DNA from 3 places in the Streptomyces sp. NPDC055966 genome. Region 2 is predicted to be linked to each of the others. Evidence: riboswitches for the same ligand, from Rfam matches in the RefSeq annotation. Region 2 holds a riboswitch; each other region holds the start of a gene.

The links. A riboswitch is a leader RNA that binds a small molecule or an ion and turns the genes downstream of it on or off. The one in region 2 is predicted to bind cyclic di-AMP.
Positions count from the first base shown of each region.
Region 1: it holds a riboswitch for cyclic di-AMP, as region 2 does, so the genes downstream of both, ACFC8N_RS07380 (transglycosylase family protein) here and ACFC8N_RS06390 (M23 family metallopeptidase) in region 2, are expected to answer to the same signal.
Region 3: it holds a riboswitch for cyclic di-AMP, as region 2 does, so the genes downstream of both, ACFC8N_RS37325 (transglycosylase SLT domain-containing protein) here and ACFC8N_RS06390 (M23 family metallopeptidase) in region 2, are expected to answer to the same signal.

Region 1 is NZ_JBHJYK010000003.1:103,671-113,727, forward strand. Features, by position in the region: gene ACFC8N_RS07355 (hypothetical protein) at 1-135, shown strand, start outside; gene ACFC8N_RS07360 (exopolyphosphatase) at 214-1,167, opposite strand; gene ACFC8N_RS07365 (DUF501 domain-containing protein) at 1,164-1,706, opposite strand; gene ACFC8N_RS07370 (septum formation initiator family protein) at 1,764-2,240, opposite strand; gene eno (phosphopyruvate hydratase) at 2,363-3,649, opposite strand; gene ACFC8N_RS07380 (transglycosylase family protein) at 3,986-4,702, opposite strand; cyclic di-AMP (ydaO/yuaA leader) riboswitch at 4,707-4,881, opposite strand; gene ACFC8N_RS07385 (transglycosylase family protein) at 5,064-6,167, opposite strand; gene ACFC8N_RS07390 (cytochrome P450) at 6,360-7,682, opposite strand; gene ACFC8N_RS07395 (nucleoside triphosphate pyrophosphohydrolase) at 7,709-8,707, opposite strand; gene ACFC8N_RS07400 (SurA N-terminal domain-containing protein) at 8,827-9,483, opposite strand; gene ACFC8N_RS07405 (glycoside hydrolase domain-containing protein) at 9,631-10,057, opposite strand, start outside.
Region 2 is NZ_JBHJYK010000002.1:462,702-472,758, reverse strand. Features, by position in the region: gene ACFC8N_RS06405 (DNA topoisomerase (ATP-hydrolyzing) subunit A) at 1-249, opposite strand, end outside; gene ACFC8N_RS06400 (pitrilysin family protein) at 543-1,937, shown strand; gene ACFC8N_RS06395 (pitrilysin family protein) at 1,955-3,325, shown strand; cyclic di-AMP (ydaO/yuaA leader) riboswitch at 3,536-3,698, shown strand; gene ACFC8N_RS06390 (M23 family metallopeptidase) at 3,711-4,451, shown strand; gene ACFC8N_RS06385 (GntR family transcriptional regulator) at 4,670-5,356, shown strand; gene ACFC8N_RS06380 (HPr family phosphocarrier protein) at 5,521-5,802, opposite strand; gene ACFC8N_RS06375 (GNAT family N-acetyltransferase) at 5,979-8,813, shown strand; gene ACFC8N_RS06370 (hypothetical protein) at 8,861-9,232, shown strand; gene ACFC8N_RS06365 (DUF5998 family protein) at 9,288-9,884, shown strand; gene ACFC8N_RS06360 (nucleotide pyrophosphatase/phosphodiesterase family protein) at 9,884-10,057, shown strand, end outside.
Region 3 is NZ_JBHJYK010000022.1:116,267-126,323, forward strand. Features, by position in the region: gene ACFC8N_RS37295 (VOC family protein) at 57-524, shown strand; gene ACFC8N_RS37300 (hypothetical protein) at 577-1,737, opposite strand; gene ACFC8N_RS37305 (ABC transporter permease) at 1,914-2,831, opposite strand; gene ACFC8N_RS37310 (ABC transporter ATP-binding protein) at 2,818-3,816, opposite strand; gene ACFC8N_RS37315 (outer membrane lipoprotein carrier protein LolA) at 3,887-5,095, opposite strand; gene ACFC8N_RS37320 (polyprenyl synthetase family protein) at 5,437-6,447, opposite strand; cyclic di-AMP (ydaO/yuaA leader) riboswitch at 7,062-7,242, shown strand; gene ACFC8N_RS37325 (transglycosylase SLT domain-containing protein) at 7,247-7,750, shown strand; gene ACFC8N_RS37330 (HAD family hydrolase) at 7,759-8,565, opposite strand; gene ACFC8N_RS37335 (FAD-dependent oxidoreductase) at 8,718-9,956, opposite strand; gene ACFC8N_RS37340 (ATP-grasp domain-containing protein) at 10,011-10,057, opposite strand, start outside.

The DNA of each region.
Region 1 (10,057 bases), on a different contig from region 2:
GCACTCGCCGCGGGGACGGCGACGGCCGCATCCGCCGTGGCGGCGACACCCGCCTCCCACCTCACCACCGTCCAGGCGGCCGCCCCGGCCGGCGGGCACGGATGCCACGCTCTCATCGGCATCCTCTGCGCCTGACGGTCATCCCCCGTGACCGAGGCGACGGCCCTGGTTCCTCCCCCTGCGGAACCGGGGCCGCTCCGCGTCACCGCGGCACTAGCGAAGCTCCTCCGCCACCGCCCACGCGATGCCGTCGAGGATGTCGTGCTCGCTCACCACGACCTCCCCGGCGCCGATCCGCTCCATGATCGCGAGCAGGACGAGGGCGCCCGCGCCGATGACGTCGACCCGGCCCGGGTGCAGGGACGGGATCGCGGCGCGCTCGGCGTGCGTGGAGCGCAGCAGCGACTCGGTGATCTCGCGGACGCGGTCGTAGGAGACCCGGGAGTGGTGGATGAGCGCGGAGTCGTACTCCGGCAGGTCCTGGGCGATGGCCGAGACGCTGGTGACGGACCCGGCGAGACCCACCAGGGTGTGCGCCTCGCGCAGCGGGACGCTCTGTTCGGCGAGGTCCAGGGCGGCCTCGATGTCGGCCCTCATGGCGGCGATCCGGGCCGCGGAGGGCGGGTCGGAGACCTCGCCGCCGTGCACCAGGTGCCGCTCCGTCATCCGCACACAGCCGACGTCGACCGAGCGCGCGGCCCGCACGTGCTCCTCGCCGACGACGAACTCGGTGGAGCCGCCGCCGATGTCCACGACCAGGTACGGCCGGGCCAGGTCGGCGCGGCCGGTCAGCTCCTTCGTGGCACCGGTGAAGGAGAACTCGGCCTCCTGGTCGCCGGTGATCACCTCCGGTTCGACCCCGAGGATGTCCAGCACACCGCGCACGAACTCGTCGCGGTTCTCGGCGTCGCGGGAGGCGGAGGTGGCGACGAAGCGGAGCTTCTCGGCGCCGTGCTCCTTGATGATCGCGGCGTACTCGCGGCAGGCCGCGAAGGTCCGCTCCAGCGCCTCGGGCGCGAGCCGCCCGGTGCGGTCGACGCCCTGGCCGAGCCGCACGATGGTCATCCGGCGGTCCAGGTCGACCAGTTCACCCGTGGCCGGGTCGCAGTCCGCGACCAGCAGCCGGATGGAGTTGGTCCCGCAGTCGATGGCGGCGACACGCGTCACTTCTCGTCCCCCTCGGTGGTGGCCTCGGTGGGCGTCACGCACGCGCCCTTGCGCCACCACTCCGGCAGCATCGCCAGCGCCTCGTCGCCGAGCGGGTTCACGCCCGGGCCGGCGGCCAGCGAGTGGGCCACCAGGACGTGCAGGCACTTGACCCGGTCCGGCATGCCGCCCGCGCTCGGGAAGCCCTTCAGCTCCTCGATCTCGTCCCGGCGCCGGATGTAGTCCTCGTGCGCGGCCCGGTAGGCGGCGGCCAGTTCCGGGTCGGCCGCCAGGCGCTCGGTCATCTCCTTCATCACGCCGTTGGCCTCCAGCGTGCCGATGGCGGAGGACGCCTTCGGGCACGTCAGGTAGTACAGCGTCGGGAAGGGCGTGCCGTCGGGCAGCCGCGGCGCCGTCTCCACGACGTCCGGCTGGCCGCACGGGCAGCGGTGCGCGATGGCCCGCAGACCCCGCGGCGGGCGGCCCAGCTGCTGCTTGAAGGCCTCGACGTCCGCGTCGGTGGGCTCGGTGCGCGAAGTGGGCGGCGGAGGGGTTTCCATGACTGCTTTCAGAGCGGCTTTCTCAGAAGGGGCGGTGGATCGGGGCGTGCTGTCGGTTCACTGGTCGGAGGCGTCGGACTTGTCGACCCCGTCCCAGACGTTGGCGTACCAGGGCCGCTGGGCGGCCTTCAGGTCGGCGCGGGACTGCTTGGCCATACCGGGATCGACGACCGTGTACCCGGTCTCCCCCGGCATCACATAATGCAGCCGCCGCCGGATCTCCTGCTCGGCGTAGGCGTCGTCCTGCCAGCGTGCCTTGAGGTCGCGCAGCTGCTCGACGCGCTGCTCGGCCTGTTGCTTCTGGCGCTGGAGGTCGGAGATCTGCGCGCGCTGGGAGACGTACTGGCGCATCGGGTACGCGAGCGCGACGATCATCGTGCACAGCACCAGCACGAGCAGCGCCGCGCGCCCGGTGAGCCGGGAGCGGCGGGCCTGCCGCTTGGTCTGGGAGCGGTAGACCCGGGCCGCCGTCTGCTCGCCGAGCAGCCGCAGCCTGGTCGCGGTGGAGAAACGGTCCCGGTCCCTCGCGGCCATCTGGCTCTCGCCTCCCCTTGCGCTGTGCCTGGCACGCCTCACACGTGCGTACGTCCCCGGACACGGTACGGGACCGGTACGGGGACGTACGTACGACTGGCTAGGACTTACCTCTTAACGGCTCAGCCCTTGAAGCGCGGGAAGGCGGAGCGGCCCGCGTACACCGCGGCGTCGTCGAGGATCTCCTCGATGCGCAGCAGCTGGTTGTACTTGGCGACGCGCTCGGAGCGGGCCGGGGCGCCGGTCTTGATCTGGCCGCAGTTGGTGGCGACGGCCAGGTCGGCGATGGTGACGTCCTCGGTCTCGCCGGAGCGGTGCGACATCATGCACTTGAAGCCGCTGCGCTGGGCCAGCTCGACGGCGTCCAGGGTCTCGGTCAGCGAGCCGATCTGGTTGACCTTGACCAGCAGGGCGTTGGCGGTGCCCTCCTCGATGCCGCGGGCGAGGCGCTCGGGGTTGGTGACGAACAGGTCGTCGCCGACGAGCTGGACCTTGTCGCCGAGGCGGTCGGTGATGACCTTCCAGCCGGCCCAGTCGTCCTCGAACAGCGGGTCCTCGATGGAGACGAGCGGGTACGCGGAGACGAGCTCCTCGTAGTACTCCGTCATCTCGGCGGCGGAGCGCTCCTTGCCCTCGAAGAGGTACTTGCCGTCCTTGTAGAACTCGGAGGCGGCGACGTCGAGCGCGAGGGCGATCTGCTGGCCGGGGACGTAACCGGCCTCCTTGATCGCCTCCAGGATGAGGTCGAGGGCGGCGCGGTTCGACTCCAGGTTCGGGGCGAAGCCGCCCTCGTCGCCCAGGCCGGTGGACAGGCCCTTGGACTTCAGGACCTTCTTCAGCGTGTGGTAGACCTCCGCGCCCCAGCGCAGCGCCTCGGAGAAGGACTCCGCGCCGATCGGAGCGATCATGAACTCCTGGATGTCCACGTTGGAGTCCGCGTGCGAGCCGCCGTTGAGGATGTTCATCATCGGCACCGGCAGCAGGTGCGCGTTCGGGCCGCCCAGGTAGCGGAACAGCGGCAGGTCGCTGGCCTCGGAGGCGGCGTGGGCGACGGCGAGGGAGACGCCGAGGATGGCGTTGGCGCCGAGGGAGCCCTTGTTGTCGGTGGCGTCCAGGTCGAACATGGCCTGGTCGATCAGGCGCTGCTCGGTGGCGTCGTAGCCGACCAGCTCCGGGCCGATCTGCTCGATGACGGCGAGGACGGCCTTCTCGACGCCCTTGCCCTGGTAGCGGTTCGGGTCACCGTCGCGCAGCTCGATGGCCTCGAAGGCACCGGTCGAGGCGCCCGACGGAACGGCGGCACGACCCGTGCTGCCGTCGTCGAGGCCGACCTCGACCTCGACCGTGGGGTTGCCTCGGGAGTCCAGGATTTCCCGGGCTACGACGACGTCGATGGACGGCACGAGCATCTCCTTCTTGGATGTGACGCTGGAAGTGCGGGGCGGTGTGCCTTGCGGCTGCGCCGTGCGACTAGAGCCTAACCGTCTCCGGGGGATCGGCCCGCGACCGACCGCCCCGTGAACGCGGTGGGACATGCAGACGGTACCCATTGTTCACCCTCGGAACAAAGGGGGCTGTCGATGAGGCCCGGCTGAAGAGCGGGGAAACAGAAAGCCCCGTCCCGGCGCGTACGGGGGAACACGCGCCGGGACGGGGAGCCCGTGGGGACGGGGGTGACCCTCACGGGGTCCTCGGTGTGGGGGGTGGGGATGTGAGGGCGCTGTGCGTCCGGCCGGAGCCGGATGTCACTTCAGGTGCAGCTGCTGACCGGGGAAGATGAGGTCGGCGTTGTCGACGATGTCCTTGTTCAGCTGGAACAGCTTCTGCCAGCCGCCGGCGACGTGGTGCTTCTCGGCGATGGAGCTGAGGGTGTCGCCCTTGACGACCTTGTACTCGCCGTCGCCCTTCTTGACCTTCTTGCCGGTCGGGGTGGTGACGGTCTTGCTCGCCTTCGGGGCCGTGCGCTCGGTGGAGCGGGTGGCGGCCTGCTGGTCGGCGGAGCGGGTGGTGGCGCTGCCGGAGGAACCGCTGCCCGCCGAGCCGCTGCCGGTGGAGCCGGAGCCGGTGCTCGGGGCGGAGCCGTTGTACGGGGCGGAGGACAGGCCCGTGCCGCAGACCGGCCAGGCACCCTTGCCCTGCGAGGCGAGGACCTTCTCGGCGACGGCGATCTGCTGCGCCTTGGTGGCCTGGTTGGCGGTCGAGGCGTAGGCGGTGCCGCCGTACGCGGCCCAGGTGGAGGCGGAGAACTGGAGGCCGCCGTAGAAGCCGTTGCCGGTGCTGATGGACCAGTTGCCACCCGACTCGCACTGGGCGACCGCGTCCCACTCGGAGGCGGTGGCGGCGGAGGCGTTGCCGGCCGCCATCAGCGGGGCGGCGACGGCGGCACCGGTGACACCGGCCAGCGCGACGACGCGGACGGCCTTGGACGGACGACGGTGCTTGCCCTTGCCGGAAAACAGCATGGATCGATCCCCTCACCGACGCCTGCGAGGTGAGCTGTCGGGTTCGGGCCGGTTGAGTTGCCCGGCCGCACGCCCGCTGTCGCGGGCCTGCGGCTTCACCCCAAGCCGGATCCGGCGTCAACTGCCGGTTCCAGCGCCTACCTTGGGTCCCCCGCTCCTGCCTACGGCGCTTGACGCGACGACTGTTCCCGGACGGCCGCTGGCAGGATTCGGCGTTGCGGCAGCCGGGGCTCGTGGTGACGAGCGGTCCTGACCGTAGACAGGCGATCGACGGAATTTCAAAGACGATCAGGGCTTCTGAGACTCATCCCACACTTTCGCCAAAACGGACATTAGCGATCAAGCGGGGCGCCAACTCGCCTTACTCCGCGTCCTTTTCGTTACCGACTTCCAGGGTCTGACCGGCGGTGATCTGGTTCGGGTCGGCCCCTATCACCTTCTTGTTGCCGTCATAGAGCGCGCGCCATCCGCCGTCGACACCGAGAGAGCCAGCGATGGAGGCGAGCGTGTCGCCCTCACGGACCGTATAGGTGTTCGTCCGGTGGCCCGCGTGGCGGCCCGAGGACGCGGCATCCTGACCGTTTGTCACGTTTTCGTCCGCACTTCCGCCGCGGTGACGTCCGCCACTGCTGAGCGCTCCCGTGTCGACGAGGCTCCAGGAACCGGTGCTCTGCGGGTAATTGTCCGACTCGTCGGTCCCGGGGGTGGCGCTGGGCGAGCTGTCGCCGCCCTGCGCGCCTCCGCCACCGGAGGACCCGATGGAGCCACCGGAACCGGATGTGCCCGCCTTGTCGCCCTTGTCGGACTTGTGGCTGCCTGCACCCTTGGAGCCGTGCGACGCGCCCGACTCCTTGCCACCCCCGTCACTCGCGCTCGGTCCGGGCGTGGCACCGGCATCCGAGGAAGCGTCCGCGCCGGAGCCGGACTTCGAGCCGGAGTGGGCGCCCGACCCGTCCCCGGAACCCGAGTCGGACCCGGACGAGTCCGACAGACCGGACGAGTCGGAACCGTTCGTCGATCCGGAGTCGCCACCCGAGCTCTTGCCGCTCCCGGAGTTCCCGACGCCCGTGTCGACCTCGACCGAACCCGAGTTGGAGGTCAGCCCGGCGGTCAGCGCGCACATGGTCCACGGCTTGGTGCCCTGGTCGGCGAGGATCTTCTCGGCGACGGCGATCTGCTGGTTGCGGCTGGCCTGGTCGGCGCTGTCGGCGTACTGCGTGCCGCCGTACTTGTCCCAGTCGTCCTGCGATATCTGGAGACCGCCGTAGTACCCGTTGCCGCTGTTCTGGCTCCAGGAGCCGCCGCTCTCGCACTCGGCGACCTTGTCCCACGTGGTGCCGTCGGCCGCGTGGGCGCTCGCGGCGCCGAGCAGCGGGATGGCGATGGCGGAGCCGGTCACGCCGGCCGCGACGAGGAGGGCCGGAGCCTGACGGGGGCGACGGTGACGACCGTTCCCGGTGAGCATGCGGAAGCCTTTCGTGCGACAGCAGGACCGGCGCGGCGGCGGACGGTGCCGGTCGCCACGCTGATGGGTGAACGTATCGGCACACGATCACTTGTCACAAGTTAATGCCGCGCAGATCACGTGAAGATCACAGGGTTGAATCCCTGTCATGTTTCGTTTCCCACGAGGCCGTTACGCCGGTTTCGCCCACCCCTACGACGCTTGTGCGGCAGCGGCGGTTCCCCCGCCGGCGGGGACCGGGGTGAACTCGACCGGCAGGGTGCGCAGCCCCCGCATGATGAGCCCGCCGCGCCAGCGCAGCTCGGCCGGATCAGCGGCGAGCCGCAGGTCGGGCAGCCGGGTGAACAGGGTGGCGAGCGCGCTCTGGCCCTCCAGGCGGGCGAGCGGCGCGCCGAGGCAGTAGTGGATGCCGTGGCCGTAGCCGAGGTGCTGGTTGTCCCGGCGGGAGAGGTCCAGCACGTCCGGCTCGGCGAACCGCTCCGGGTCCCGGTCGGCCGCCGCGAGCACCACGAGCACCGGGTCGCCGGGCGCGATGTCCTGCCCTCCGATGACGAGCGGCTCGGTGGCGAACCGCCAGGTGGCCAGCTCCACCGGGCCGTCGTAGCGCAGCAGTTCCTCGATACCGGTCTCCAGCAGGTCCCGCTCCCCGCGCGCCAGGGAGTCCTGGAGCCGCCGGCGCTGCCCGGGGTGGGTGAGCAGGGCGTAGGTGCCGTTGCCGATCAGGTTCACCGTGGTCTCGAAACCGGCGAACAGGAGGATGAAGGCCATGGCGGCGGCCTCGTTCTCGGTGAGGTGCTCGCCGTGGTCGGAGGCGCGGATGAGGCCGGAGATCAGGTCCTCGCCGGGCGCGGGCTCGGCGGGCAGCGCCTCGCGCTTCTTGTGGATCAGCTCGGCGAGGTAGCCGCGCATCTTCTTGACCGACCGCGCGACCCCGCCGCGCGGGCCTCCGCCGTGCCGGATCATCATCCCCGCCCAGTCCCGGAAGTCGTCCTGGTCCTCGCGCGGGACGCCGAGCATGTCGCAGATGGCGTAGATGGGCAGGGGGAAGGCGAACTCGTGGATGAGGTCGGCGGACCCCCTTTCCGCGAAGCGGTCGATGAGCTGGTCGGTCAGCTCCTGCACCCGGTGCGCGAACTCGGCGACACGGCGGGGTGTGAACGCCTTGCTGACCAGCCGGCGCAGCCGGGTGTGGTCCGGCGGGTCGATGTTCAGCAGATGTGTCATCAGCTCGGCCTTGCGCTCGCCGGGGATACCGGTCTTGCCCTTGGCGTGCGCGGGCTCGTCGTGATGGGCCGGGTTCTTGCTCAGCCGCTGGTCGGCGAGGGCCTGCCGGGCGTCGGCGTACCGCGTGACCAGCCACGCCTCGACCCCGCTGGGCAATCGCGTCCGGTGCACGGGGGCGTGCTCCCGCAGCCAGGCGTACGCCGGGTACGGATCGGTGGCGAACTCCCAGGAGAACAGCTCGGGAACGCCGGGCGCGCCGGGGGCGGGCGAGGGGTGGTGCTGGTCGGTCACCCCTCGACGGTATCCGGACCCGCCCGTCACCCCTGCTCCGGTGCCGTGCCCTCCGCCCGGAGTATCGCGTCCCGGTACACCCGCGCCGCCGCGCGCAGGGCCGCCTCCGGGTCCACGCCGGCCGCCTCGGCACGGACCGCCAGGCCGAGCAGGTCGTAGCCGACGCCCTCGCCGCGCGGGAGGGGGACGTCCAGGCCCGCCGTACGGGCGCGGGAGGCGAGCTTGGCGGCGAGGGCCAGGCCGGGCTGGCCGAGCGGGACGCCCTCCGTGACCGAGGTGCGCCGCTTCTCCTCGGCCTTGGTGCGCAGCCAGTGCTCCTTGACGTCCTCCGGGGTCTCGGCCTTCTCGTCGCCGAAGACGTGCGGGTGGCGGTGGATGAGCTTGGTGACGATGCCGCCGGCCACGTCGTCGACGGAGAACGGCGCGTCCGGGTGCTCCTCGGCGATCCGGGAGTGGAAGACGACCTGGAGGAGGACGTCGCCCAGCTCCTCGCGCAACTCCTCGCGGTCGCCGGCCTCGATCGCCTCGACCAGTTCGTACGCCTCCTCGATGCCGTACTTGGCGAGGCCCTCGTGGGTCTGCCGGGAGGACCAGGGGCATTCGACGCGGATCCGGTCCATGACCTGCACCAGGTCGAGCAGGCGGGCGCCGGGCAGGTCGTAGGAGGCGGGCAGCAGCTCCAGCTCCGGCATGGCGACCCGGCCGGAGCCGGCCAGCCGGGCCAGGCCGTCGGTGAGCGCGGGCTCGCCCTCGCCGGTGGCCACGACCACGACCGTCCGCCCGCCGGCGCACGCGTCGACCAGCTCCTGCGCGGTCGGGGACGCCTCGATCACCGATATCCCGGCCTCGCGCAGATACGGCAGCTGCGGGTGCGCGCCGTCCGCGCACAGCACGGTGTCGGCCGCGCGCAGCGCCTGCCAGGCGGGCCAGGACAGCAGGCCGGGGGCGACGCGGTGGCTGGTGGTGAGCAGGACGGTGCGGCCGGGGCCGGCCGTGGGGGCGAGGTCGGAGCTGGATGCGTTCACGATCCGAACGTAGCCCACGGCGCCGACGAGCGGATTCGGTTGTCCACAGGCAGGGGAGAGTCGTGTGATCGTATGACCGACACACCGACGCGCAGACGTCCGTGGGCCGCAGGGCCGTACTACGCCGTCACCGGCTCTCCGCCCCCGGCGCCCGTCGTGACCTCCCGCACCCAGGGTGTCCTGGCGTCCACGCGGCTGCTCTTCTGCATGTCCCAGGTGCCGTAGCGCGGGTTGAGGTCGATGCGCAGTTCCTGGGACGCCTTGGACAGCGCCTTCCAGAAGGCGGGCTGGCTGGTGTCGGTGCCCAGCTGCTTGGCCAGCTTCTGCGCCTCCAGCTGGAGCCGGAGGTTGTCGTCGAGGCGGGCCGGGGCGATGCCGTACTTCTGCAGCCAGGCCGTCTCCAGCGCCGTGGCGCCGCCCGCCTGCTGCTCCAGGCTCGTACGCATCTGCTCGACCTCGTGGCGGGTCACCGAGACGCCCTGGTCCTGCGCGGCGCGGTGCAGCACCTGGTCGAGGACCATGTTGTGCAGGGTGTCGCGGGTGAGGCTGCTGGTGGAGGCGAGGACCTGCTGGTACTGGGCCTCGTCGGGCACCGCGGCCCGCTGTGCCCTGCGGACCTCGTCGACCCGGTTCTCCAGCTGGGAGACGGTGATCCGCTGTCCGCCGACGACGGCCGCGGCGCCCGGGTGCGCATCGCTTCCGCAGGCGGTCAGCAGGGGTGCCGCGGCGGCGATCGCGGCGGTGAGGACGAGCGCGGTGCGACGGCGGCGGTGCAAGGAAACCTCCAAGGGGAGATTGTGCGACGGAGCACAAAGTCTTGCGGTGATCGATGGTAGGCAGTGGGAGGGCCGGGGCCAACCCATGGGACCAACGATTCACGCGCGCTTCGGGCACCGCCGCACGCGCCTCTTACGCCGCAGGGCTCAGCCGACGACGGCCACGGGCGCGTCCCACGCGTCGCGGTCGACGGTGAGGGTGACGCCGCCGTGCGTCTCCTTGCTGTTGACCATGTACTGATGGCCGCGGCTGTGGTTCGTGAACTGGCTCGTCCCCCACGGCCAGTCCGCGGTCGTCGTGTTCTGCTTGTCCCACAGCGCGTACCAGAGGTTGCCCGGCAGGTCCGTCCTGTCCTTGGCGGTCGCGATCGCCTTGGCGCTGGAGCTGCTGAAGCCGTAGTAGCCGCTGCGGTACGTCTTCGCGCGCAGCCCCTTGTCGAAGGCGCGCACATACGTCAGCACGGCGTCGTTGCACGCCGTGTTCGTGGTGTCGTACGCCTCCATGTCGAGGTAGACCGGGCTGCCCGCCTTCATGCCGAGCGCGGAGGCCTTGGCCACGGCGTCGGCGGCGTCC
Region 2 (10,057 bases):
CTCGCCGACGACACGCGCGCACTTCACATAGGCGCGGTCGGGGCGCACGCCCATCTCGTTCATCTGGTACACGATCCGGCGGTGCACCGGCTTGAGGCCGTCACGGGCGTCCGGCAGGGCGCGCGAATAGATGACCGAGTACGCGTACTCGAGGTAGGAGCCACGCATCTCGTCCACGACGTCGATGTCGAGGATCTTCTCCTCGTACGAGTCGTCGGGCGGCGGGGTCTTCGTGCTGCGGCGGGCCATCCTGCCTGGCTCCTTGCTGAAGCGTTTGACGGATCTGACGCCGACCATTGTGGACCGAGGCACTGACAACCCGTGCCACGACCCGGTGTCCGCGGCCCCGTCGGCCGCCGGAAGCCGTCCCGGCACCCGCACCGGCACCCGCTCCGGTACCCGCCCGGAACGGTGTGCGCGATCCGCTGTGGGCGTACGGCCCGCGGGAACTTCGCCGAGGCCCCGCACGCTTTGCATACAGTGGCAGGCACGGCAGGAAAACCGCGGTTTGCACAACCGCCTCCGCTCGCGAAGGGACGTACATGCCCATGGGTCACACGACCACAGCCGAGGCAGGCTCCGGGGGCCTGACAGCGACCGAGCACCGCCTGGCCAACGGTCTGCGCGTGGTGCTCTCCGAGGACCACCTGACCCCGGTGGCGGCGGTCTGCCTCTGGTACGACGTCGGCTCCCGCCACGAAGTCAAGGGGCGTACCGGCCTGGCTCACCTTTTCGAGCACTTGATGTTCCAGGGCTCGGGACAGGTGAAGGGCAACGGCCACTTCGAACTGGTGCAGGGTGCCGGCGGCTCGCTGAACGGCACCACCAGCTTCGAGCGCACCAACTACTTCGAGACCATGCCCGCCCACCAGCTGGAGCTCGCGCTCTGGCTGGAGGCCGACCGCATGGGCTCGCTGCTGGCCGCCCTGGACGACGAGTCCATGGAGAACCAGCGGGACGTCGTCAAGAACGAGCGCCGCCAGCGCTACGACAACGTCCCCTACGGCACCGCCTTCGAGAAGCTGACCGCCCTCAGCTACCCGCAGGGCCACCCCTACCACCACACGCCGATCGGCTCGATGGCGGACCTGGACGCGGCCACCCTGGAGGACGCCCGCCAGTTCTTCCGCACCTACTACGCGCCGAACAACGCGGTGCTGTCCGTGGTCGGCGACATCGACCCCGTACGGACCCTCGCCTGGATCGAGAAGTACTTCGGCTCGATCCCCGCGCACGACGGCAAGCCCGCGCCCCGCGACGGCTCCCTGCCCGAGGTCATCGGCGAGCAGAAGCGCGAGGTCGTCGTCGAGGAGGTCCCGGCGCGCGCCCTGATGGCCGCCTACCGGCTGCCGGAGGACGGCACGCGCGCGTGCGACGCGGCCGACCTCGCCCTGACCGTCCTCGGCGGCGGCGAGTCCTCCCGCCTGTACAACCGGCTGGTGCGCCGCGACCGTACGGCCGTCGCGGCCGGCTTCGGCCTGCTGCGCCTCGCCGGCGCGCCCTCGATGGGCTGGCTGGACGTGAAGGCCTCCGGCGACGTCGAGGTGCCGGTCATCGAGGCCGCCATCGACGAGGAGCTCGCCCGGTTCGCCGAGGAGGGCCCGACGCCGGAGGAAATGGAGCGCGCCCAGGCCCAGTTGGAGCGCGAGTGGCTGGACCGGCTCGGCACGGTGGCGGGCCGCGCCGACGAACTGTGCCGGTTCGCCGTCCTGTTCGGCGACCCGCAGCTCGCCCTCACGGCTGTCCAGCGCGTCCTGGCGGTGACCGCCGAGGAGGTCCAGGAGGTCGCCAAGGCCCGCCTGCGCCCCGACAACCGCGCGGTCCTCGTCTACGAGCCGAAGTCCCCGGAAGCGGCCCCCGACGCCGACGTGCCCGAGGACCCGGAGCAGGAAGCGACCGTAGAGGCCGGCAACGAGAACGAGGAGACGGCCAAGTGACCGAGCAGCTCGCCAGCATGGACTTCCACCCTCAGCCGCGGCCCGGCGAGGCCAAGCCGTGGGCGTTCCCGGCCCCCGAGCGCGCGGCGCTCGACAACGGCCTGACGGTGCTGCGCTGCCACCGCCCCGGCCAGCAGGTCGTCGCCGTCGAGGTGCTGCTCGACGCGCCCCTGGACGCCGAGCCGGCCGGTCTGGACGGCGTCGCCACGATCATGGCGCGGGCCTTCTCCGAGGGCACCGACCAGCACTCCGCCGAGGAGTTCGCGGCCGAGCTGGAGCGTGCGGGCGCCACGCTCGACGCGCACGCCGACCACTCCGGTGTCCGCATCAGCCTGGAGGTGCCCGCCTCCCGCCTCGCCAAGGGCCTCGGCCTGCTCGCCGACGCCCTGCGCGCGCCCGCGTTCGCCGAGAGCGAGGTCGAACGGCTGGTCCGCAACCGCCTGGACGAGATCCCGCACGAGCTGGCCAACCCCACCCGCCGGGCCGCCAAGGAGCTGTCCAAGGAGCTGTTCCCGGCCACCTCGCGCATGTCGCGTCCGCGCCAGGGCACCGAGGAGACGGTCGAGAAGATCGACGCGGCCGCCGTACGCGCCTTCTACGACCGCCATGTGCGCCCCTCGACGGCCACCACGGTCGTGGTCGGCGACTTCACCGGCATCGACCTGGACGCCCTGCTCGGCGACACCCTGGGTGCCTGGAGCGGTACCCCGGGGCAGCCCCGGCCCGTGCCGGCCGTGAGCGCCGACGACACCGGCCGCGTGGTCATCGTGGACCGGCCCGGTGCGGTCCAGACGCAGCTGCTGATCGGCCGCGTGGGCCCCGACCGGCACGACCGCGTGTGGCCCGCGCAGGTGCTCGGCACGTACTGCCTGGGCGGCACCCTCACCTCCCGCCTGGACCGCGTCCTGCGCGAGGAGAAGGGCTACACCTACGGTGTGCGTGCCTTCGGCCAGGTCCTGCGGTCCGCCGCGGACGGCACGGGTGCCTCCCTGCTCGCCATCAGCGGCTCGGTGGACACGCCGAACACCGGTCCCGCGCTGGACGACCTGTGGAAGGTGCTGCGCACCCTCGCGGCGGAGGGACTGACCGACGCCGAGCGGGACGTGGCCGTCCAGAACCTCGTCGGGGTCGCGCCGCTCAAGTACGAGACGGCGGCGGCCGTCGCGAGCACGCTGGCCGACCAGGTCGAGCAGCATCTGCCCGACGACTTCCAGGCGACGCTGTACCGGCAGCTGGCCGCCACGGGCACGGTGGAGGCCACGGCCGCCGTCGTGAACGCCTTCCCGGTGGACGGCCTGGTGACCGTCCTCGTCGGTGACGCCTCGCAGATCAAGGCGCCGGTGGAGGCGCTCGGCATCGGCGAAGTCAGCGTGGTCGCGGCCGAGTAGGGCACGCACGCGTGGGGCCCTGACCGCCTACGGGCCGTCAGGGCCCCTCGTCGTTCCGCGCCCTTCCCCAGATGCCCGATTTGGGACGGAGGTTGCCTGTCTGCCCTGTGGGATGCGCTACAAAAGCCCGGTTCGGTTTGGGGACCGGCGGCAGGCCCGCCTAGCGTCGTCCGGGCTGTTCGTCAGGCAGTGCGCCGCACCCGCGGCACCGGACAGCCATCGCCGAGTCCCCGTACGGCGCGAGCCAGGGGAGCCGGGGACCCACAACGTCCCCTGGGGTGAATCGGACGCCCACGCGTGCGCGTGGGGGCCGTAGGAGACCTTCCTGCTCCGAACCCGTCAGCTAACCCGGTAGGCGAGAGGGAAGGAAAGGACCAGCCACTCCATGGCGTTCATGTGCGCCACCGGGAAGCACCGCAAGCCCGGCCGGGTCACGCGCACCGCCGCTCAGGCGGCCGGCGTCGCGGCCCTCACCACCGGTGTCATCGGCACCCTCGCGGCCTCCCCCGCGTCCGCCGCCCAGAACTCCGTCGAGCAGACCGGCCTCACCCCGGTGATCAGCGTGGGCGACGACATCGCCGAGCAGATCGACGCGCAGGCAGCCGCCCAGCGGCAGGCCGCCGCGCAGAAGGCGGCCGAGGAGGCCGCGGCCCGGCGGGCCCAGGAGATCCACGAGACCAAGGCCCGCGCCGCACGCGAGGCGGAGCGCGAGCGGCTGAACCGCTTCGTCGCCCCGATCGCGGACTCGTACGTCTCCACGGGCTACAAGGCCAGCAGTTCCCTGTGGTCCTCCGGTTCCCACACCGGCATCGACTTCCACGCGGCCAGCGGCACGCCCGTCCACGCGGTCGGCTCCGGCACCGTCGTCTCCACCGGCTGGGGCGGCGCGTACGGCAACCAGATCGTGATCCGGATGGCCGACGGCATGTACACCCAGTACGGCCACCTGTCGTCCCTCGGCGTCACGGTGGGCCAACAGGTCACCCCGGGCGAGCAGATAGGCCTGTCCGGCGCGACCGGCAACGTCACCGGACCGCACCTGCACTTCGAGGCCCGTACGACCCCCGACTACGGCTCGGACGTCGACCCGGTCGCCTATCTCCGCGAGCACGGCGTGAACGTCTGACGCGCACGGCGCACGAGACACGGCATCCGAAGCCCCGGCTCACCGAGCCGGGGCTTTCGTCGTTTTTCCACGGTGTCCTCGGTGCGCTTACGGGAGTCGCTGTCCAAAAAATATCCATGGATTCCGGCCCGCCGTCGGAAATTCTGGCTCATTGCAATAGAGTCACGGAACACGCGTCCATCGTCGACGTGTCACGGGGATTAAGGCGGAGGTCGGTCATGCGTATTCCGGCGCACTCGGTATGCACAGCGATCCGGGACGACATCGTCGCCGGTGTCCACGAGCGCGGCAGCCGCCTCACCGAGGAAGTCCTGGCCCGCCGCTACGGCGTCTCGCGCGTCCCCGTCCGCGAGGCCCTGCGCACGCTGGAGGCGGAGGGCTTCGTGGTGACGCGCCGGCACGCGGGCGCGTGCGTGGCCGAGCCGACCGAGCAGGAGGCGGCCGACCTGCTGGAGATGCGGATGCTCCTGGAGCCGCTCGGCGCCGCCCGAGCCGCGCAGCGGCGCACGGAGGCACATCTGAAGGTGCTGCGCGGCCTGGTCAGACTGGGCCAGGAGCGGGCCAGGCGGGGCAGCAGCGAGGATCTTCGGTCACTGGGCGGCTGGTTCCACGAGACGCTCGCCCAGGCCTGCGCGAGCCCCTCGCTGACCTCGATGCTGACCCAGTTGCGCCACAAGATCGCCTGGATGTACGCGGTGGAGGCGCTGCCGACCCCGGTCGAGTCCTGGGCGGAGCACGGCGCGATCGTGGACGCGGTGGCGCGCGGCGACGGCGAGCGCGCGCGGGCGCTCACGGCTCTGCACGGCGAGCGCGCGACGGCCGCGCACCGGCTTCGCTTTTCTGCCGGCGGCGAGGGTGTGAGGACTTCGCAACACGCCGTAAACATGACCGGCCTGCGTCATTAACACGAGCGCCGTATACAAAGAAGAGTAATTCGGTGGCGGTGTATTCTTGCTGCCTGAATTCAGGTGTGTTCACGCATTGTGGAAGACCGTGCCAAACGGCGAAGCCGCGCCGCCCCGGAAAGGGCGACGCGGCTTCGGTGTTCCGTGTTCCGGGCGGGGCCGGATCAGACGGTCTCGGGCAGCTCCTCCAGGCCCTCGGAGACCAGCTTGGCCAGACGCTCCAGGGCGATGTCCGCGCCCTCGGCGTCGGAGGCGAGGACGATCTCCTCGCCACCCTGGGCGCCCAGACCCAGGACGGCCAGCATGGAGGCCGCGTTGACGGGGTTGCCGTCAGCCTTGGCGATCGTCACCGGGACGCCTGCGGCCGTGGCGGCTCGGACGAAGATGGAGGCGGGGCGGGCGTGGAGGCCCTCGGCCCAGCCGACGTTGACGCGGCGCTCAGCCATGTGTTGCTGCCCTTCGGTGTTCAGGGTTGTCTAGACCAGTTTCCCATATCGCGAAGCGTGTCCGGAGCGGACCCTCGTCCCCTCCGGTGTGACATCGGACCGCGGCCTCGATCCGACTTCCGTCCCCCACAGACTGCCTCGCGCCGTTGTCGGACGCGAGCCGTACTCTGGGGCCCATGCAGAGCTCGGCGGACCGGCAGGACCGGTACGAGTACCCCGCCCACTGGGAGGCGGACGTGGTGCTGCGCGACGGGGGTACCGCGCGCATCCGGCCCATCACCATTGATGACGCCGACCGCCTGGTCAGCTTCTACGAGCAGGTCTCGGACGAGTCGAAGTACTACCGCTTCTTCGCGCCGTACCCACGACTGTCCGCCAAGGACGTCCACCGCTTCACGCACCACGACTTTGTGGACCGGGTGGGACTCGCGGCCACCATCGGCGGCGAGTTCATCGCCACCGTACGCTACGACCGCATCGGCGCCGACGGCATGCCCGCCTCCGTGCCGGCCGACGAGGCCGAGGTCGCCTTCCTCGTGCAGGACGCCCACCAGGGCCGCGGAGTCGCCTCCGCCCTGCTGGAGCACATCGCGGCCGTCGCGCGCGAGCGGGGCATCCGCCGCTTCGCCGCCGAGGTGCTGCCCGCCAACACCAAGATGATCAAGGTGTTCACGGACGCCGGGTACACCCAGAAGCGCAGCTTCGAGGACGGCGTCGTCCGCCTGGAGTTCGACCTCGAACCGACCGACCGCTCGCTCGCCGTCCAGCGCGCGCGGGAACAGCGCGCCGAGGCCCGCTCGGTACGGCGGCTCCTCGCGCCCGGCTCGGTGGCCGTCATCGGCGTCGGCCGCGCCCCCGGCGGCGTCGGCCGCAGCGTCCTCGGCAACATCCGGGACGGCGGCTACGGCGGCCTGCTGCACGCCGTGAACCAGGCCTTCCCCGAGGACTGCAAGGAGATCGACGGGGTGCCCGCGCACCGCTCGGTGCGGGACATCGACGGCCCGGTCGACCTCGCGGTGATCGCGGTACCGGCCGATCACGTGCCGGCGGTGGTCGCGGAGTGCGGCGAACACGGCGTGCAGGGACTCGTGGTCCTGTCCGCCGGATACGCCGAGAGCGGGCCCGACGGGCGGGAGCGGCAGCGGGCGCTCGTGCGCCACGCGCGCGCGTACGGCATGCGGCTCATCGGCCCCAACGCCTTCGGGATCATCAACACCGCCCCCGGCGTCCGGCTGAACGCCTCGCTCGCCCCCGAGATGCCCCGCCCCGGACGCATCGGCATGTTCGCCCAGTCCGGCGCCATCGGCATCGCCCTGCTGTCCCGGCTGCACCGGCGCGGCGGCGGCGTCACCGGGGTGACGGGCGTCTCCACGTTCGTCTCCGCCGGCAACCGCGCCGACGTCTCCGGCAACGACGTCCTCCAGTACTGGTACGACGACCCCGAGACCGACGTCGCCCTCATGTACCTGGAATCCATCGGCAACCCGCGCAAGTTCACGCGGCTCGCGCGGCGCACGGCGGCGGCGAAGCCGCTGGTCGTCGTGCAGGGGGTCGGCTCCGCCCCGCAGGGGCACGCGGTGCGGGCGACGCGGCTGCCGCACGCCACCGTCTCCGCGCTGCTGCGGCAGGCCGGAGTGCTGCGCGTCGACACGATCACCGAACTGGTCGACACGGGCCTGCTGCTCGCCCGGCAGCCCCTGCCGGCCGGGCCGCGCGTGACGATCCTCGGCAACTCCGAGTCGCTGGGCGTGCTGGCGTACGACCGCTGCCTCGCCGAAGGACTGCGCCCGTCGCGCCCGCTGGACCTGACGACCGCGGCGACGGCGGAGGACTTCCACCGGGCGCTGGGAGCCGCGCTGGCGGACGACACGTGCGACGCCGTCGTCGTCACCGCGATCCCCGCGATCGGAGAAGGCTCGCCGGGGGATGCCGAGCTGGCGCAGGCGCTGCGGTCGGCCGCGGCGGCGGTGCCGGGCAAGCCGGTGCTGGTGGTGCATGTGGAGCTGGGGGGACTGGCCGAGGCCCTGTCGGCCGCGGCGAGCACGGCACCGCAGGCCGTCGAGAGGACTCCCGGGACCGCCGGAACCGAGGGCGCCGCCCCGCCCTTCCGCCCGGCGGGACGGCTGCCCGCCGAGGGAGCGGCGTCCGACAAGGCCATCCCCGCCTACCCCGCAGCCGAACGCGCGGTGCGCGCCCTCGCCGAAGCCGTCAAGTACGGGCAGTGGCGGCGGGAGGCGGCGGAGCCCGGGAAGGTGCCCGAGTACGACGACATCGACGAGAAGGGGGCCGCGCGGCTGATCGGGGAGCTGCTCGCGCGCGGAGAAGGGCTCACGATCTCCGCCGCCGAGACCTGCGAGCTGCTCGGCAAGTACGGCATCCCCGTCCGCCAGGCCCTGCCCGCCCCGACCGCCGACGCCGCCGCCGACGCCGCCCGCACCCTCGGCTACCCCGTGGCCCTCAAGGCCACCGCCCCCCACCTGCGGCACCGCGCGGACCTGGGCGGCGTACGCCTCGACCTCGCGGACGAGGAGCAACTGCGACGGGCGTACGCCGAGTTGACCGAGCTGTTCGGGGCGCCGGAGGAACTGCGGCCGGTGGTGCAGGGCATGGCGCCCCGAGGTGTCGACACGGTCGTCCGCGCGGTGATCGACCCGGCCGCCGGCGCCGTGCTGTCCTTCGGGCTGGCCGGGGCCGCCTCCCAGCTGCTCGGGGACATGGCGCACCGGCTGGTCCCGGTCACCGACCGCGAGGCGACCTCGCTCGTACGCGCGATCCGTACGGCCCCGCTGCTGTTCGGCTGGCGCGGCTCCACCCCCGTCGACACCCCTGCCCTGGAGGAGCTGCTGCTGCGGGTGTCCCGGCTGGTCGACGATCATCCGGAGGTGGTCGCCGTCACCCTGGAACCGGTGGTCGTCGCCCCGCACGGCGTGAGCGTCCTCGGCGCCACCCTCCGCCTCGCACCCCCGCCCGCCCGCGACGACCTCGGACCGCGCACGATGCCGGCGTACTGAGCGGACGAGATGGGGGAGAGGAGGGAGATGGGGGAGAGGGGGACTTCATGGAGATCGCCGGCCGGCGACTGCCCGAGGGCAGCTGGTGGGACTGGGAAGTGATCGTCTGGGACACCGGCCTGCTGCGGCTGGCCGCCGGGTACGACCTGACGTACCACCACGGCCTGGAGGTGGTCCTCACCGACCCGTGCTTCGTCTCGTGCCCCGCGACCTTCCAGGACCCCGTCTTCCGGGAGCCCACCGCACAGGAGACCGCGCGGCTGCGGCGGGCGCTCGGCGGGGCACCGCCCGTCGTGGTCGCGTTCGAGGCGGACGCCGGCGGGCCCGGACCGGTCTCCTGCCTGATCGCCGCCGAGCGGCTGGACATCGTGCCGGGGCTCGTCCGTCGGCACGACGACGGGCGGGCCACGCGCGCGTGAACGGCCCGCCTCGGTCCCGGTGACTGGCCCGGAGCGGCCCTGCCCACGGATTAGGATGGACGCCATGGCCAAGACCAGTACGACGACCCAGGGGCTGCGCGCAGCGATCGAGCGCAGCGGCTACTACCCGGCCCTCGTGGCCGAGGCGGTGGAGGCCGCTGTGGGCGGCGAGCCGATCCGGTCGTACCTGGTCCACCAGGAGACCACGTTCGACCAGAACGAGGTGCGCCGCCATGTGACCGTCCTGGTCCTCACCGGCAACCGCTTCATCGTCAGCCACACCGACGAGCAGGCCGCCGACAGCACCTCCCCGACCCCGTACGCCACCACCTCCACCGAGTCGGTCAAGCTCGGCCGGATCTCCTCGGTCGTGGTCAGCCGGGTCGTCGCGAACCCCGAGCAGTACGCCCCGGGCACCCTGCCCCGCGAGGTCGTGCTCACCATCGGCTGGGGCGCCGTCAACCGCATCGACCTGGAGCCCGCCGCCTGCGGCGACCCCAACTGCGACGCCGACCACGGCTACACCGGAAACTCCACGGCGGACGACCTCAGCCTGCGCGTCAGCGAGGCCGGGGACGGCCCCGAGACGGTGCGCCAGGCACTCGCCTTCGCGCAGGCCGTCTCGGAGGCGACCGCGGACCTCACGCGCTGATGTCCCAGCTCACCTCCGCCTGGGACCACCCGGAACCCCTCGCCCTGGACACCGCCCCGCTGCCCGAGTACGGCACCGGCTCCCTCGCCGACCTGCTGCCCACCCTGGCCGCGGGCATGGGCGTCCCCGGCATGACCGCCACGATCGGGGAACTGACCCCGGCCGACCGGGTC
Region 3 (10,057 bases), on a different contig from region 2:
GGGCCGCGGTCGTGTCCGACGGCCGCTGTCAGTGGCGCGCGCTATAAGTGACAGCCATGTCGACACAGACGCCCGCACCCCTGCACTGGAAGCTCGTCATCGACGCGGCCGACCCGCACGCCCAGGCCGACTTCTGGGCCGCGGCGCTGCACTACCCGGCCGAGGACAACAGCGCCCTGATCGAACGGCTGCTGTCCGCCGGCGCGCTGCCCGGCGAGGCCACGGTCGAGTACCACGGCCGCCCCGCCTTCCGTGACCTGATCGCCGTACGGCACCCCGACGACCCGTACGACCCCGCAACCGGCACCGGGCTGGGCCGGCGCCTGCTCTTCCAACGCGTCCCGGAGCCGAAGACGGCCAAGAACCGGCTCCACCTCGACCTGCACGCCGGCCCGGAGCGGCGCGCGCAGGAGGTGGCCCGGCTGGAGGCGCTGGGCGCGCGCGTGGTGCGCGAGGTGACGGAGCCCGCCGGGCAGTGGGTGGTGCTGACGGACCCCGAGGGCAACGAGTTCTGCGTGCAGTGAGCCGTGCGGTGAGCCCCGTGGGACCTCGCTCACGGCTGTACGGCGGCCGGGCTCACGGCTGTGCGGCGCGGGCCGCCCGGTCGGTCAGGCGGCCCATGCGGGCGCGGGCGGACTCCAGGGGGTGCAGGTCGTCGGCGGCGGGACCCGGCTCGGCGCTGAGGTCCGTCCACAGCTCGATCAGGTCGCGGCCCAGCCGCAGGCCCTCCTCGGGGTCACGCACCGCACGCCAGGCGGTCGCCGCGCTGCGGACGTTGCCGTAGGCGGCTTCCGCGTCCCGCGCCTGCCGGCGCAGCCGGGCGAGGTCCAGGGACTGCTCGAAGGCGCGGACCGGCTCGCCGCCCAAGTAGGCGATGTAGGCGGACAGTTCACGCAGGTGCAGCACCTCGGCATGGCCGGGGCCCAGCACGGTGGAGGCCTCGGTGACCGTACGGTCGGTGAGCTCCGCCGCCGCCTCGATCCGGCCCGCGCGCACGGCCTCGTTGATCCGCGTCATCGGCTCGGTCAGCAACTCGGCTCCCTCCGCCGTCTCCGTCAGCGGCCCGTCCCCGAGCACCTCCTCGGCGACGGCGTCGAACCCCCGGGCCGGCGTGTGGGCCGCGACCGGCGCCTCCGGCTCGGCGTACAGGGGGAGAGAGACCGAGAGGGAGGGGGAGGAGGCGGCGGGAGCAGGGATGTGGTCGGGGGTGGGGAGGGGTGCGGCTTCGGGCGCGGGGGCGACGGAAGAGGGAGTGGAGAGGGCGGAGGGAGCGGAGGGAGCAGCAGCCGTGGTGGCGGTTGTGGTGGCGGCGGCCGCCACCGGCGCGTCCATGACCGGCGGGGGGCCGAACTGCCCCGTCGGCACCCGCGCCGTCCCGGCCTTCGGTTCCGGGCACGACCCGGCCTGCTCCGCCGGCTGCGCCTTCTCCGCCTCGCGCGGCGGAGCCGTCCGCACCGGCTCCCCCATGACGCGGCTGGAACCGTCCGCCGAGACCTCCAGGGGAACCATGAGGCCCACCCGGTCGTCCTGGATCGTGGCACGTATCGGGGCGCCGAGGCTGATGGCGAGGCGCTGGAGGCGGTTCAGGACCGTCTGGTGGATCTCCTCGCCCGGCACGGCCGCCACCGACGTCCCGCCCACCGACGCGCCACCCGCGCCGAACACCCGGACCGGCACCGCCGCCCGGTGCTCCGCGGGCCGCTGCGCCCGCTTCTTCTCGAAGCTCAGTCGAGACATCGGTTTTCCCTCACTCCCCCGGCGTCGCGATTCCGGTCGTACGCGTCCTGCCCACCAGTGTCTCCGCTCGCCTCGGCTTCCGGGTCACCGCACCGTCACAGCCTCGCACCAGCCGCCTCCCGGGAGCATGCTCAGCGGCGGCGCGAAGACGCTCTTCGCGCGGGCCCGGCAGGGGCTCAGGCGCTGATGTCCTTCGTCGTGAACCTCGCCCAGGCCGCCGTGCCGAACACGGCCGCGTACAGCGCTTGGAGGCCGAGGTTCTTCTCCAGGCCGTCCCAGTAGACGGGGTCGCGGATCAGGTCGGCGAAGGACAGCCAGTAGTGCGAGAAGAAGTACGGCTGGAGGGCGTGCAGCTGGGGTATCTGGTCGAGGATCTGGACGGTGATGAGCAGCCCCACGGTGGTCGCCATCGCCGCGATGCCGCTGTTCGTGAGCGTCGAGACGAACAGGCCGAGGGCGGCCACGCCGACCAGGGAGAGGGCGACGACCAGGGCGATCAGCAGGGCTCGGCCGAGGCCCTCGGCGAAGCTGATCTGCGTGCCGGATATCGTCGTGAGGTCGCCCAGCGGGAAGAGCAGCACGCCGACGATCAGTGCCGAGACGGCGACGACCAGGGTGGCCAGCAGGCAGAAGGCCATCACCGTCGCGTACTTGGTGAGCAGCAGCCGGGTGCGGCCGGCCGGGGCGACCATCAGATAGCGCAGCGTGCCCGCGCCCGCCTCGCCCGCTATCGCGTCCCCCGCGACGACGCCGACGGCCATCGGCAGGAAGAACGGCAAGGTCGCGGCGAGTGCCGTGAACACCAGGAACAGGCCGTTGTTGGTGATCTGCGAGATGAACGCAGGGCCCTGGCCGCCGTGGTCCGCCGACCCGCCGCCGCGCGTCTCGATCTTCACCGCGATCCCGACCAGCACCGGCACCGCGGCCAGCACCCCGAGCAGGGCGAGCGTGCGCCAGCGTCGGACGGTCGTGACCAGTTCGCTGCGCAGCAGCCCGAACGTCCACAGCGGGCTCGGCCGGCGCACGGCGGGGACGAGGGCCGCCCCGGACCCGGGAGCCCTCTCGGACAGGGGATCCGTCTCAGCCCGCGACATCGAAGCCCTCCCCCGTCAGTGCCACGAACGCGTCCTCCAGCGAGGCCCGTTCGAGCGCGAGGCCGCGCACCCGCACGCCCGCCATGACCAGCGCGGCGTTCACCTCGGCGAGGTCCCGCGCGGGCGGTTCGCCGGTGACCCGGTCGCCGTCGGCGGTGACGTCCGCGACGCCCTGTTCCTTCAGCACCCGGGCAGCCTCGGCCGGATCCGGGGTGGTCACCACCAGCCGGCCGCGCGCCCCGGCAGCCAGGTCGGCCACCGCGCCCTGTGTGACGAGCCGGCCCTGCGCCATGACCGCCGCGTGCGTGCACACCTGCTCGATCTCGTCGAGGAGGTGGGAGGAGAGAAAGACCGTCGTGCCGTCGGCGGCCAGCTCTCTGATCAGGGTGCGGATCTCCCGCATGCCCTGCGGGTCGAGGCCGTTGGTGGGCTCGTCCAGGACGAGCAGCCGGCGCGGCTGGAGCAGGGCGGCCGCAAGACCCAGGCGCTGCTTCATGCCCAGCGAGTACGCTCTCGCCTTCTTTCCGGCGGCCGCCGCGAGGCCCACCCGGTCCAGGGCGGCGGCGACGCGGGCGCGCCGGGTGCGCGGGTCGGCGGTCGGGTCGGCGGCGTCGTAGCGCAGCAGGTTGTCCCGGCCGGAGAGGAAGCCGTACAGCGCGGGGCCCTCGATGAGCGCGCCGACCTCGGGCAGCACGGAGCGGGCCGCCCGGGGCATCGGGCGGCCCAGCACCCGGGCCGTGCCTGCGGTCGGCTCGATCAGGCCCATCAGCATGCGGATGGTCGTGGTCTTGCCCGAGCCGTTCGGACCGAGGAAGCCGAAGACACTGCCGGCCGGGACGGTCAGATCCAGACCGTCCACGGCGAGCTGTCCGCCGCGGTAGCGCTTGGTGAGACCGCGCGTGGCGATGACGCTCGCCTCGGCCTGCCCGGGGGCATGCCGCTCGGCGTCCCCCGCCTCCCGCTCCGTGGCGGACGGTCCGTCCATCGGCTCCCCCTCGGTTCGTGCTTCCGTAAAGGGTCAACGCACGATCACGGTCCGTAGTGCCCGGACAGGGTCACTTTCCTTCGTTCGCCGCCTTCACCAGGGCGTCCTTCGTCACCGCGCCGGCGTAGACCTTGCCGTCGTCGGTCATCAGGACGTTGACCAGGCGGGTGGAGAAGACCGTGCCCTTGCCGAACTTGCCCGAGACCTTGTCGCCGAGCGAGCCAAGGAAGCCGCTGAGGTCGCCGGCCTTGGAACCGCCGCTCGGCAGGCCGCCCTTGGCGCCCGTGTCGAACGTGGCGACGGACGTCCAGCCCTTGCCGATGACAGTGCCCTTGTCGTGGCCCTGGGCGAAGCCCCCGCCGGGCTTGAACCCGTCGTGCTCCCGGGCCGTGGCGCCCTTCTTCTGCTCCGTCACCTTCGCGCCCTTGGGCGGGGTGAAGGTGAACGTGGAGGCGGCCGGCCTGGCGAAGGAGACCTCGGTGAAGCCCGCGTCGACGACGGCGGCGCCGCCGCTCTTCGGGGTCAGCGTGAACTTCAGCGGCATGCCCGTCTTCGCGTCGACCGCGATGCTGATCGCGCCGACCGTGGTGCCCGACTGGCGCGGCTTGATCAGCAGCTTGTAGGCGGCGCGGCCGGCGACCTGCTCGGTGCCGTCGACGGTGACGGACGTGGTGCCGTCCACCGCCTTCAGCGCCTGGTCGGCGAAGTCCTTCGGCGTGGCCGGCGGCTGCTCGGCCCTGCGGTCCTTGCCCGTCTCGGGGGAGGTGCTGTGGGAGACGGAGTTGGTCTTGCTGTCGTAGCCCCAGACGTTCGTGCCGTCGTGGATGAGGCTGTACTCGGAGCCGCTCTCCAGCAGCGAGATCTTCTGCTTGTCCGGGCCGTCGGCGGCGACGCGCAGCGTGTGCGTGCCGGAGACCAGCTCGGTGAGCTTGGCCTGCGGGTCGGCGGAGGAGCCGGCGCCGGCGCCCTTGCCGGCCCCGGAGGCCAGGCTGCTCTCCAGGCCGCCGAGGTTCGGCAGGCCGAGGTCGGTGCTGATCTTCACCGTGCCGGACAGCTGCTGCACGTCCGACTTGGCGATCTTGTCGATGAGCTGCTTCGCGGTGATCTTGGGCAGGTCCGGGTCGCCCGAGGCGGCGAGCGCCGGGACCAGCCCGATCGTGGCCGCCGCCACGCCCACCACCGCGACCGGGACCGCGTAACGCGCGGCCTTGCGGCGTCCGGCGTGCGGGTTCTCGTCCCGCGCGACGTCCACCGCGTCATCGGATTCGTACGGTGCCATGTGTGCCTTACCTCCGTCGTCGGCGGCGGCTTTCCTCACGCTGGTCCACCCTGAGCCGCCATTCTCACCCGAATCGGTGAGGAGTGGTGATGTCCGTGTTCCCCATCTCACCAAATCGGCCATGAGGAAGCGTCAGACCACGGAGCCAACTCCGTGTACGCCTGCGGTATGACACGTAGGGGCGGCGACCACCGGGACCCCTAGGGGCCGGGCCCGGTCGCACGGATGCCGAAGGGCGCCGTACGGCCGTGTGCCATATCGCGGACACGTCAGCCACTGTCAGCGGGGACGAGCCGGTAGGCCGTCGCGGGCCGGCACGCCGTCGTGGGTGGCCCGGGGCCTCAGCCCGCGCGGTGCACCACCGCGTCGCACAGCTCCACCAGAGCCGCCTTGGCGTCGCAGTCCCGCAGCGGCGACAGCGCGGCCCGGGCCTCCTCGGCATAACGCACGGTGTCGCGGCGGGCCTGCTCCAGCGCGGGGTGCGCGCGCAGCGCGGTCAGGGCCTCGGCGTGCCGGGCGTCGTCGGTGAGGTCGGAGTCCAACAGCTCGCACAGCGCGAGGTCCTCGGGCAGCCCCAGCCGGGCCGCGCGCTCGCGCAGCCGGAGTACGGGCAGCGTCGGGATGCCCTCGCGCAGGTCGGTGCCCGGGGTCTTGCCGGACTCGTGCGAGTCGGAGGCGATGTCCAGGACGTCGTCGGCGAGCTGGAAGGCGACGCCGAGCCGCTCGCCGTACTGGGTGAGGACGTCGACGACCGTCTCGTCGGCGCCCGACATCATCGCGCCGAACCGGCACGAGACCGCCACCAGCGAGCCGGTCTTGCCGCCGAGCACGTCCAGGTAGTGCTCGACCGGGTCGCGGCCGTCCGAGGGGCCCGCGGTCTCCAGGATCTGGCCCGTGACCAGCCGCTCGAACGCGAGGGCCTGCACCCGGACCGCCTCGGGCCCGAGGTCGGCGAGGATCTGGGAGGCACGGGCGAAGAGGAAGTCGCCGGTGAGGACCGCGACGGAGTTGCCCCAGCGGGTGTTGGCGCTGTCCACACCGCGCCGCACGGCCGCCTCGTCCATGACGTCGTCGTGGTACAGCGTGGCGAGGTGGGTCAGCTCCACGACGACGGCCGACGGCACGATGCCCGGCGCGTAGCGGTCGCCGAACTGCGCCGCGAGCATCACGAGCAGCGGCCGGAACCGCTTCCCGCCGGCCCGTACGAGGTGCTGCGCGGCCTCCGTGATGAACGGGACCTCGCTCTTGGTGGCCTCGAGCAAGCCTTCCTCGACAGCCGCCAATCCGGCCTGGACATCGGCTTCGAGAGCCTGGTCCCGCACGCTCAGCCCGAACGGCCCGACGACGGTCACGAGGGGTCTCCTGTCTGCTGGTGTCTGCTGGCGATTACACGGTTTGTCGATAGGTCGCTGCCATCACTCAAGTCAGCGTATCCGGTCCTGTTTCGATCACCGATAGCGCCCACCGGTCCGGCCCGGGCGCTATTGGATCATGGCCGCTTTGTTTTCGATCAGATGGTAAGAACGGACATTCATCGACTTAACAGGACACCTTGCGCTTTGTCGCGAACCGAGGGGCGAGCGGAGTAACGGCTCCACCCTCACCCGCGGGCCATCTCACACCCACCCCTCACCCCATCCCTCGCCCACCCCCCTTTCCACGTCCCCCTTCACGACCGGCGCCACTCCGAGCGCGAGTCCCTGAAATCCGCTATGTCCCCTTTATGACTATTTGATACTTCGTGAGTTGGGTCACGGACGCCCATGTCCGCACACCGGCCGCCGAACCGCCCGTTCTCCTTGCCCGGCGCGCGAGTTGAGGGTTGGCAACCGCAAAGGATCAAGCACCACATAGGGTGCAGTTCAAGGTCAAACAGGACGTTGTGTGATTCCGGCACTTGTTCCCGACATGTGCTCTCGCATACGTTCCGGCTCGCTGGGCGGACGCCGAATCCTGCCGCCGCCCGCACAACCATCCGCGAACTCATTCGTACGGCAGGAGCGGGGGACCCAGGTAAGTCGCCGGACCGGTCGGCACACGTCGCACCGGAACGGCTAGGGGTGAAGCCGCGCCTTCTCGCGAAGGCACGGCCGGGCACCTCCCCGCCCGAACCCGACAGCTCACCTCGCAGGCGCCGGAGAGGAACTCCCCATGTCTGCTGCCGCTCAGCACAGCCGTACCCGCACCAGCCGTCTCATGCGCACCCTCGCCGTCGCCGGCACCGGTGCCGCCGTCCTCGCGATGCCGCTCATCGGCGCCACCAGCGCCTCCGCCGCCACCAGCACGCCCTCGACGGCCGCCGCGACCACGTCCCTCGTCCACACGTCCGGGTACACGAACACCCTCGACGGCTGGATCCGCGAGTCCCTCTCGATCATGGCCCAGAAGGGCATCCCCGGCTCCTACAACGGCATCTTCCGCAACATCATGCGGGAGTCCTCCGGCAACCCGCTGGCCATCAACAACTGGGACTCCAACGCCGCCGCCGGCATCCCGTCCAAGGGCCTGCTCCAGGTCATCGACCCGACCTTCCGGGCCTACCACGTGACCGGCACCGCGTTCGACCCGTACGACCCGGTCGCGAACATCACCGCGGCCTGCAACTACGCCGCCGCGCGCTACGGCTCGATCGACAACGTCCACAGCGCGTACTGAGACACCGGTCAGCCGGTCGGAAACAGTCTTTCGAGGACGACGGCGACGCCGTCGTCCTCGTTCGACATGGTGATCTCGTCGGCCACCGCCTTCAGTTCGGGATGCGCGCCGGCCATGGCGACCCCGTGCCCGGCCCAGTCGAACATCGGGATGTCGTTGGGCATGTCCCCGAAGGCCAGCGCCTGTCGGGCACCGACGCCGAGCCGCTCCGCGGCGAGCGCCAGCCCGGTCGCCTTGGTCACCCCGGACGGCTGGAGCTCCACGGTCCCCGGCCCCGACATGGTGACCGTCGCGAGCGAACCCACCACCGCGCGCGCGACGGCCGCCAACTCGTCGTCGGACAGGGCGGCATGGCGCAGCAGCACCTTGCTGATGGGCTTGTGCCACAGGTCGTCGCGCCGGTCGACCCGCACCGAGGGCAGGGTCGGGTGCGGCATCCGGTAGCCGGGCTCGATGAGCGTGAGCCCGTCGACGCCGTCCTGGTCGACGGCCGCGTAGACCTGCCCCACCTCGGCCTCGATCTTGCCGAGCGCCTCCTCGGCCAGTTCCCGGTGCAGCCGGACCGACCAGAGCAGGCGCCCGCCCCCGGCGTCGTAGACCTGCGCGCCCTGTCCGCACACCGCGAGCCCCGCGCAGCCGAGGCGCGCGAGCAGCGGCCGTACCCGAGGGGCCGGACGGCCCGTCACCACCAGATGCCGGGCACCGGCCCGCGCCGCCCGCGCGAGCGCGGCGAGCGACCGGTCGGAGACCGTGTCGTCGCCCCGCAGCAGCGTGCCGTCCAGGTCAGTGGCGATCAGTGCGTATGCGGCTGCCATGATCAGAGAATACGGACGCGGGGCCTGTCCGACTCACCTTGCCGTACTGCGTACTTACGTGCTCATCACCCCCAAGTGGCGCCCGCCGTCGGCCTGATGACACTGTCGGGGTCCCCTGTATGCCGTCGCCGTCCCCGGATGCGGCCGCTTCGTCAGCCGTGGGCCGCCGCCAGGTGCTTCGCCAGTCGCGGCGAGGCGAACTCCGTGCCGCACACGAAGCGCATCACCGGGCCGTACGACGCCGCCGCCGGCAGGCCGGTGAAGTACAGGCCGGGGACGGAGGAGACGCAGCCGGGGCCGAGCCTCGGCGCGCCGCGGCTCACGGCCAGCCGGGTGCGCAGGCCGTGGCCGAGGAAGTCCATCGCCGCGATGTCGACGCGGTAGCCGGTGGCCGCGATGACGTGGTCGGCGGCGAGCCGTTCCACGCCGTCGGCAGGGGTCTGCCCGCGCGGGCCGGTTCGGGAGCGGGAGAACGTGCGGACGGTGAGGACGGGGCTGCCGTCCGACGCCTCCGCGCGGACGATCCGCTCGACTTCCTGCACCTGTACGGCGCTGTCGAACCGCTCGCGCAGCCACCAGGCGCCGAGCGGTCCGAGGACGCGGCGGACCAGGTAGTGACGGGCGGCCTCGGGCAGGTGGCGGTAGGGGTGCGGGTAGTAGCTGAGCGCCCACAGCGACCAGGCGCGGCCGAAGGGGGATGCGGGGCGCAGCCTCGGCTGCTCCCAGGGCGGGGCGCCGAAGGCGACCCGGCCGCGGCCGCGCGCGACCACGCGCACGCGTGCGCCGGCTTCGGCGGCGAGCGCGGCCGTCTCCAGCGCGGACTGGCCGGCGCCGACGACGATCAGCTCCCGGCCGGCGAACCGCCCGAGGTCGTGGTGCTGGGAGCTGTGCGAGAGCGGTCCGGTGGCGGAAGGCCCGTCGGGTGCCGCGCCCGCGAGTTCCGGCGGAAGGTGGGCGAGGCCGGACAGGCCGGTGGCGACGACGACCGCGCGCGCGGTGCACAGCTCTCCCGAGTCCAGCTTGAGTTCGAAGCCGCCGCGCGCGTCACGGTCGACGGACACGACCCGCACCCGCTCCAGGCCGGGCAGCAGCTTCTGCTGGAACCACTCGCCGTAGGCGACGAAGGTCTCCACCGGGATGATGTCCTCGTCAGCCACCAGGCGGCGGATGCCGGCCGCGTCGCAGTAGTCGGCGAGGGTGTGGCCGGGCTGCGGGCAGTCCAGGCTCGACGCGGCGGGTGTCGACTTCAGGAGCATGCCCTCGGGCATGTGGGCGCGCCAGCTGACCATGGGGTCGCCGAAGACGCGGACAGGGATGCCGCGCGCGCGGAGATGGGCGGCGGTGGACAGGCCGAACGGCCCGGCCCCGATGACTGCAACCGGTCGAGTCACGAAGTCCCTCCCCAGGACACGGTGCGCCACTCTTGCTCGTCTTGGTGGCTTGGCCTACTTCGTGGAGGTGTTGCCGCCGCGGCGGTTGGTCCGCCACAGCT